Undibacterium sp. KW1: one gene and its partner. Each later gene encodes a partner of the first gene's protein in a complex. Links are inferred from orthologs where the notes say so. Each region holds a gene or a part of one and is shown in the gene's direction. Other genes may lie near its edges. The genes, in order: ssb and sbcB.

Evidence for each region.
Region 2: the proteins of ssb (region 1) and sbcB are in contact, whole or in part, in a crystal structure (PDB 3C94), measured with the Escherichia coli proteins. The link is inferred for Undibacterium sp. KW1 from one-to-one orthologs.

What each region holds. Positions count from the first base shown.
Region 1 is NZ_AP018439.1:5,544,496-5,547,611, reverse strand. Bases 225-3,011 are described here. They hold ssb (single-stranded DNA-binding protein), read left to right. Parts: upstream 225-1,261; coding sequence 1,262-1,762; downstream 1,763-3,011. Other genes in these bases: UNDKW_RS24905 (GNAT family N-acetyltransferase), read right to left, coding at 2,376-2,903; UNDKW_RS24910 (VOC family protein), read right to left, coding at 1,932-2,351; UNDKW_RS24920 (MFS transporter), read left to right, coding at 225-1,227. Outside these bases: more of UNDKW_RS24920, read left to right, coding at 43-224; UNDKW_RS24900 (DEAD/DEAH box helicase), read left to right, coding at 3,089-3,116. UniProt on the Escherichia coli protein: Plays an important role in DNA replication, recombination and repair. Binds to ssDNA and to an array of partner proteins to recruit them to their sites of action during DNA metabolism. Acts as a sliding platform that migrates on DNA via reptation.
Region 2 is NZ_AP018439.1:525,247-528,450, reverse strand. What follows is about bases 206-3,080. They hold sbcB (exodeoxyribonuclease I), read left to right. Parts: upstream 206-862; coding sequence 863-2,299; downstream 2,300-3,080. Other genes in these bases: UNDKW_RS02455 (peroxiredoxin), read right to left, coding at 2,384-3,022; UNDKW_RS02465 (magnesium transporter CorA family protein), read left to right, coding at 206-804. In the rest of the region: more of UNDKW_RS02465, read left to right, coding at 1-205; protein-disulfide reductase DsbD, read right to left, coding at 3,122-3,204. UniProt on the Escherichia coli protein: Degrades single-stranded DNA (ssDNA) in a highly processive manner.

The sequences.
Region 1 (3,116 bases):
TCTTCCGACGCATCCGCCCTGAGTGAGCAACAGCCTGCCAGCATGAGCCGCGAGGAAATCAGCTCCAGTGCCTCCCTCGCTTCCATCTTTGCCTTGCGCATGCTGGGTCTGTTCCTCATCCTGCCGGTATTTGCAATTCATGCCAAGACCTTGCCTGATGGTGATAATGCCAGCCTGGTTGGCCTGGCCATGGGCATGTATGGCCTGAGCCAGGCCTTCGGGCAAATCCCATTCGGGATAGCGTCAGACAAATTTGGCCGCAAGCGTATCATCGTCATCGGCCTGTTGCTGTTCGCGATTGGCGCTTTTGTTGCAGCATACGCAACCACAGTGGTTGGTGTCATCATCGGCCGTGGCATACAGGGTGCAGGCGCAATCTCCGCCGCCATTACTGCCCTGATCGCCGATACCACCAGAGAAGAACACCGCACCAAGGCCATGGCCATGGTAGGCGGCTCCATCGGTCTGACCTTTGCATTTTCACTGGTGGCCGCACCGTTGTTGTATCAAAGCATAGGCATGAGTGGCATCTTTGCCATGACGGGTGTTCTGTCACTGGTAGGCATAGCCGTTGTCTTGTTTATCACGCCAGAAGCACCGGCCATACGCCATGCGCCCGTGCCCCTGTCCGTGGTCTTGAAGAACACTGAACTGATGCGCCTCAATTACGGCGTGTTTGCGCTGCACCTGACGCAAATGGCCATGTTCGTTGTTGTGCCAGCGGCACTGGTGCAATATGCTGACCTGCCGGTGACCGCGCACTGGAAAGTCTATCTGCCTGTCATGTTTGCTTCTTTCATCGCCATGCTGCCAGCAATTTTCATCGGCGAGAAATTTGGCAAGATGAAGCAGGTCTTTGTTGCCGCTATCGCACTCTTGCTGGTAGTTGAGCTTGGTCTGTGGCAATACTTGCAATCCCCAGCCATGCTGGTAGGCTTGCTGTTTGCATTTTTTATTGCCTTCAATATCCTTGAGGCATGCCAGCCATCCCTGGTATCGCGTATCGCCCCGCCAGCCGCCAAAGGTGCGGCTCTAGGTGTGTATAACACCTTGCAGGCCCTGGGCCTGTTCTGTGGTGGTTTGTTGGGCGGCTGGATTAAACAAAGTTTCAACCCGTCATCAGTTTTTATTGTTAGTTCTGTGCTTACAGCCGCGTGGCTTATAATCGCTATCAATATGCCCAACATCCCCAAGCGCAGCAAAACTGCTGTTGCGGTCAAGGCATAAATTAATTTGTATCAGGAAAAATGAGGAGAAATACATGGCATCAGTGAACAAGGTCATTATCGTTGGCAACCTTGGGAGAGACCCGGAAACCCGTTACATGCCATCAGGCGATGCAATGACCAGCATCACCGTGGCAACCACCGATAGCTGGAAAGACAAATCCAGCGGTGAAAAGAAAGAACAGACAGAATGGCACCGCATCACCTTCTTCGGCAAACTGGCAGAAATCGCCGGTCAATACCTGAAGAAAGGTTCGCAAGTCTACGTTGAAGGCAGCCTGCGCACCCGCAAGTACACCGACAAAGACGGCGTAGAAAAATACGCAACCGACATCAAGGCCGACAGCATGCAAATGCTGGGCAGCCGCCAGGGCATGGGCGGCGGCGCAGGCATGGATGATGGTGGTGGCTACGGTGGCGGAGGTGGGGGTGCACCAGCACCACGCCCACAGGCAGCCCCACAACAACAACGCCAGGCCCCAGCCTCACGCCCGGCCCCGAACTTCTCGGATATGGATGACGATATTCCGTTTTAACCCCGAGCTTGTTTAGAACGTAAACAAAAACCCACTTCTACACAGGAGTGGGTTTTTTCTTTTATATGATTGAAACAGGCGTAATGATTGAAACAGTCGTGATGAATGAAGCCTTGCTTTCCAGTGTTGTGCCAATTCTCTTTCATTCAAGACCAAAGTAAATGATGCATTATTCCTCGGGCGAGGCCACATTCACCATCCACGACACACCAAAGCGGTCGGTGAGCATGCCTGACAGTGAGGTCCAGAAGGTTTTGCTCAGGGGCATTTGTACAGTTCCGCCATTGCTGAGTGCAGCGAATAGCTGCCTGGCTTCGCTGTCGTCCCTGGCTTCGAGGTTCAGTGTGAGGCCTTTGATGTCAGGCTGGGCCAGGGTTTGTATGCCGTCAGTTGCCATCAGTATGGTGTCACCTACGCGGAATGAGGCATGCATGATTTTATCCAGATCGGATGATATGCTGCGCATGACCGGGTCTGGGCTGTCTTTCCAGCGCAGCATGACTTGCACTTCTGCACCTATCGCTTGTTTGTAGAACTGTATCGCTGCTTCGCTATGGCCACCAAAGGCCAGGATGGTCTGGATTTGCATGGGTTGCCTCAAAGTGAGTGTTGCTTACAGTCTCAATTCCATAAACCGCCAGCGGGGATGCAGGACCGCTGGTACTTCTGCGCCTTCATAGGGCTGGCAATCCTTGAATCCTGCTGCTTCGTAAAGTTTGTGGGCTGCATGCATGAAGGGTGCACTGTCGAGGCGCACGCGCTCATAGCCCTGCTGGCGTACGTCGCTGAGCAGGCGTTGTAAAAGCGCATCGCCCAGATGCAGGCCACGAAAGCCTGGCAATACATACAGGCGCTTGATCTCGGCTACGCCTGGCTGTATACCGCGTCTGCCACCCATGGCGGCTATCTGGCCGTCTGCCTCTATCAGATAAAACATGCTGTCCAGTGTATCTGTGCCACAGATTTTGTCCAGTGCACCAGCTACATAATCTGTCAGTGGCATGCCGAGCAAGTCTTCGCTGGTAATACCAAAATCCTGCTTGATGTGTGCGGCGACCCAACCCATGTATTCAAGATTCATGGCCAAGAGCATATCTTTGTGGCGGGCAATGTCCGCCTGGATGAAAGTAATTGTTGTCAAAACACTGACTCCCCGATGAGTAAGCACATGTATTGCAGGGACAGGTATCTGCAGATACAGGTCGGTTTTGCACTACAATGCGCATTGATGGAGCGACATCTCCGCGCGATGAAGCTTGCGGCGCAGCTTGATTTTATAGTGTAACGCTCAATACAGAATTTCTTTTTCCCTTCTCCAATTTACTCATGACTTTTGAATCCCTAGGCCTGATCC
Region 2 (3,204 bases), 5.0 Mb from region 1 along the record:
AACGGTGTGAAGCGCAAGATACCCGCTGCCTTGAACAAACTGGCCACCACACCGGTATCTTTTTTGCTCATGCAAAATGTGCTGATCACGGTACGCCCAGCACAGAGCCGCACGGTGGAACTCGCACGGCAGCGCCTGCTGGACTACAAGTCCAAAGCTGAAAACAATACCCATGGCAGCCGCCTGCCTGCCTCGCCAGAAGAACTGATGTTAAGGCTATTGAATGCCATGGTTGATCAATACCTGGAATTGCGCCAGCCACTGACCCAGCAACTCGACCGCTGGCAACACGCCTTGCTGGACCCACGCCGCCCCTTCAACAACTGGCTGGCCCTGCTCGATTCACGGGTAGAATTGCGCAAGCTCGATAACCTCTGTGAAGAGCAGCGCGATGCCATGCAGGAATTGCGCGACCATATCGTCGATACCCATGACGGTAATAGCCGCGCCAAGGACTTGCTGCTGGTACGCACCAATGATGTGATGGAGCATATCAGTCGCGTGCTGAACCATGCACGCCGCCTGGAAGCATCACTGGAGTCAGCAGTGCAAATCCACTTCGCAGCGATGGCACACAGGACCAGTGAAATCATGCGCACCCTGACCGTCATCACTGCCCTGTTCATGCCACTGACTCTGATCACCGGCATCTTTGGTATGAACTTTGAAGCCATGCCCCTGCTCAAGCATGCCTCGGGTTTTTGGTACACCATGGGGGCGATGGGTGCCATTGTCGTGTTCTTGCTGATTTATTTCCGTAGTCAGCGCTATCTCGAAGACCGCGCCAGCCGTCGCCTTGATTGAGATGCCGGATAAAATGCGGTCTGAGAAGACCAATTCAACAAATTAATTTTAATTTCCAATGCAAGAACATACCTTTCTCTGGCATGACTATGAAACCTTTGGTGCAGTCGCCCGGCGCGACAGACCCGCGCAATTTGCTGCCATACGCACCGATGCCGAGCTCAATGAAATCGGCAAACCTGTCATGCTGTACTGCCAGCCTGCCAATGATTTTTTGCCTGACCCGCAATCTTGCCTGATCACTCATATCACGCCACAAACCTGCCTGGAGCGCGGCATACCCGAGCATGAGTTTGCAGCAAAGATAGAACAGGAACTCGGCAAGACCGGCACCATAGGCGTGGGCTATAACACCATACGCTTCGATGATGAAATTACCCGCTTCATGTTCTGGCGCAACCTGATCGACCCGTATGCGCGCGAATGGCAAAACAATTGTGGCCGCTGGGACATCATGGACATGGTGCGAACCTGTTATGCCCTGCGTCCGGATGGTATCAACTGGCCAAAGAATGATGAAGGCAAGCCCAGCTTCCGCCTTGAACACCTGACCAAGGAGAATGGGATTGCACATGAAGCTGCGCATGATGCCCTGTCAGATGTGCGTGCCACGATAGCACTGGCGCGCCTGATACGCGAGCGTCAGCCCAAGCTGTTCGAGTTTTGTTTTGCCTTGCACAAGAAAGACAAGGCCGCCGCTGAAATAGGCATGCCCGTGCTGGACAAACCTTTCCTGCATATTTCCGGCATGTTCCCTACCGAGCGTGGTTGCCTGGCCGTTATGTGGCCGCTGGCCATGCACCCCAAGAACAAGAATGAAGTCATCGCCTGGGACCTGTCGCATGATCCTACACAGCTGGCGGGCCTGGATGCAGAAACGATACAGCTACGCATGTTCAGCAAGAGCGATGCCTTGCCTGAAGGCATACAGCGCCTGCCTGTGAAAAGCATACATATCAACAAATCACCCATCGTCATTGGCAATTTAAAAACCTTGTCAGCATCCATGGCAGAACACTGGAAGATAGATATGGCTCTGGTACAGCAGCACGCCGAAAAAGCTGCTTCCCTGCCTGACGCTGCCAAGGCGATATGGGAACAAGTGTATGCGCGCCCGGAGGCAGCCGCCAGTGATGTCGATGAAGACTTGTACGGTGGCTTTGTCGGTGCCGGTGACCGCCGTCTCTTGAATGATTTACGCCGTATGAATGGCGTGCAGCTCGCCAAGGCCAGTACCAGCTTCCAGGACCCGCGCCTGGCTGAATTATTATTCCGCTACCGCGCCCGCAACTTCCATGACAGCCTGAGCATGGAAGAGCAGGAAAGCTGGGAAGAACACCGGGCGGCACGTCTGCTCGATGGTGCAGGCAATGCAAGGACGGTGGAGATGTATTTCAATGAAATCGATACTCTGTCAGAATCGGCAGACGAAGCGGCAGAAGAAATTTTGGGTGCCTTGTATGACTATGCTGAAATGATAGTGCCGTCGCGATAGTTTTTATTTGCCGCGCTGAAAAAACAAAAGCCACGAATCAATCGTGGCTTTTGTTTATGCGCAAGGCATGACTTACTTATTGGCTCACTTATTTGGCTGTGGTGTAACTCGCAGATACGGGCGTGCAGCAGTATAACCTTTAGGATATTTTTGCTTGATGACTTCTTCATCCTTGATAGACAGAGGAATGATGACATCATCACCATCACGCCAGTTACCTGGTGTCGCAACTGTATAGCCATCCGTCAATTGCAGGGCATCAATGACGCGCAAGACTTCATCAAAATTACGGCCTGTAGTCAGCGGGTAAGTGATGATGAGGCGGACTTTTTTGTTCGGATCGATGACGAACAAGGAACGCACCGTGACAGTCTCAGACTGGTTAGGGTGGATCATGTCATACAGTGCTGCAACTTTCTTGTCAGCATCAGCAACGATAGGAAAACCGACGACAGTCTTTTGCGTGTCTTCAATATCCTTGATCCATTGCAAATGAGATTCAGCGCCATCAACTGACAAGGCGATGGCTTTTACATTGCGCTTGTCAAACTCTGGCTTGAGCTTTGCAGTCAGGCCCAACTCTGTCGTGCAGACCGGTGTAAAGTCAGCAGGGTGGGAGAACAAGACTACCCAGGAATTGCCTGCCCACTCATGAAATTTCAAAGGGCCAATAGAAGAATCCTGCTCGAAATCTGGGGCGATATCGCCTAAACGCAAAGTCATTTTTTTCTCCAAAAAGAAATGAGAACTCGAATATAGCCGCTCTACCTTGCTTACTCAAGGATAGTTTAGTTGCATGCTTATATATTCTTTGAATATACTTTATTTGCCTTCCGCACGATTCAGCGATTGCAGGAATTTATCTGCATTCTGATAACCAATAACCCGCTGGCCTGAAATTTCTT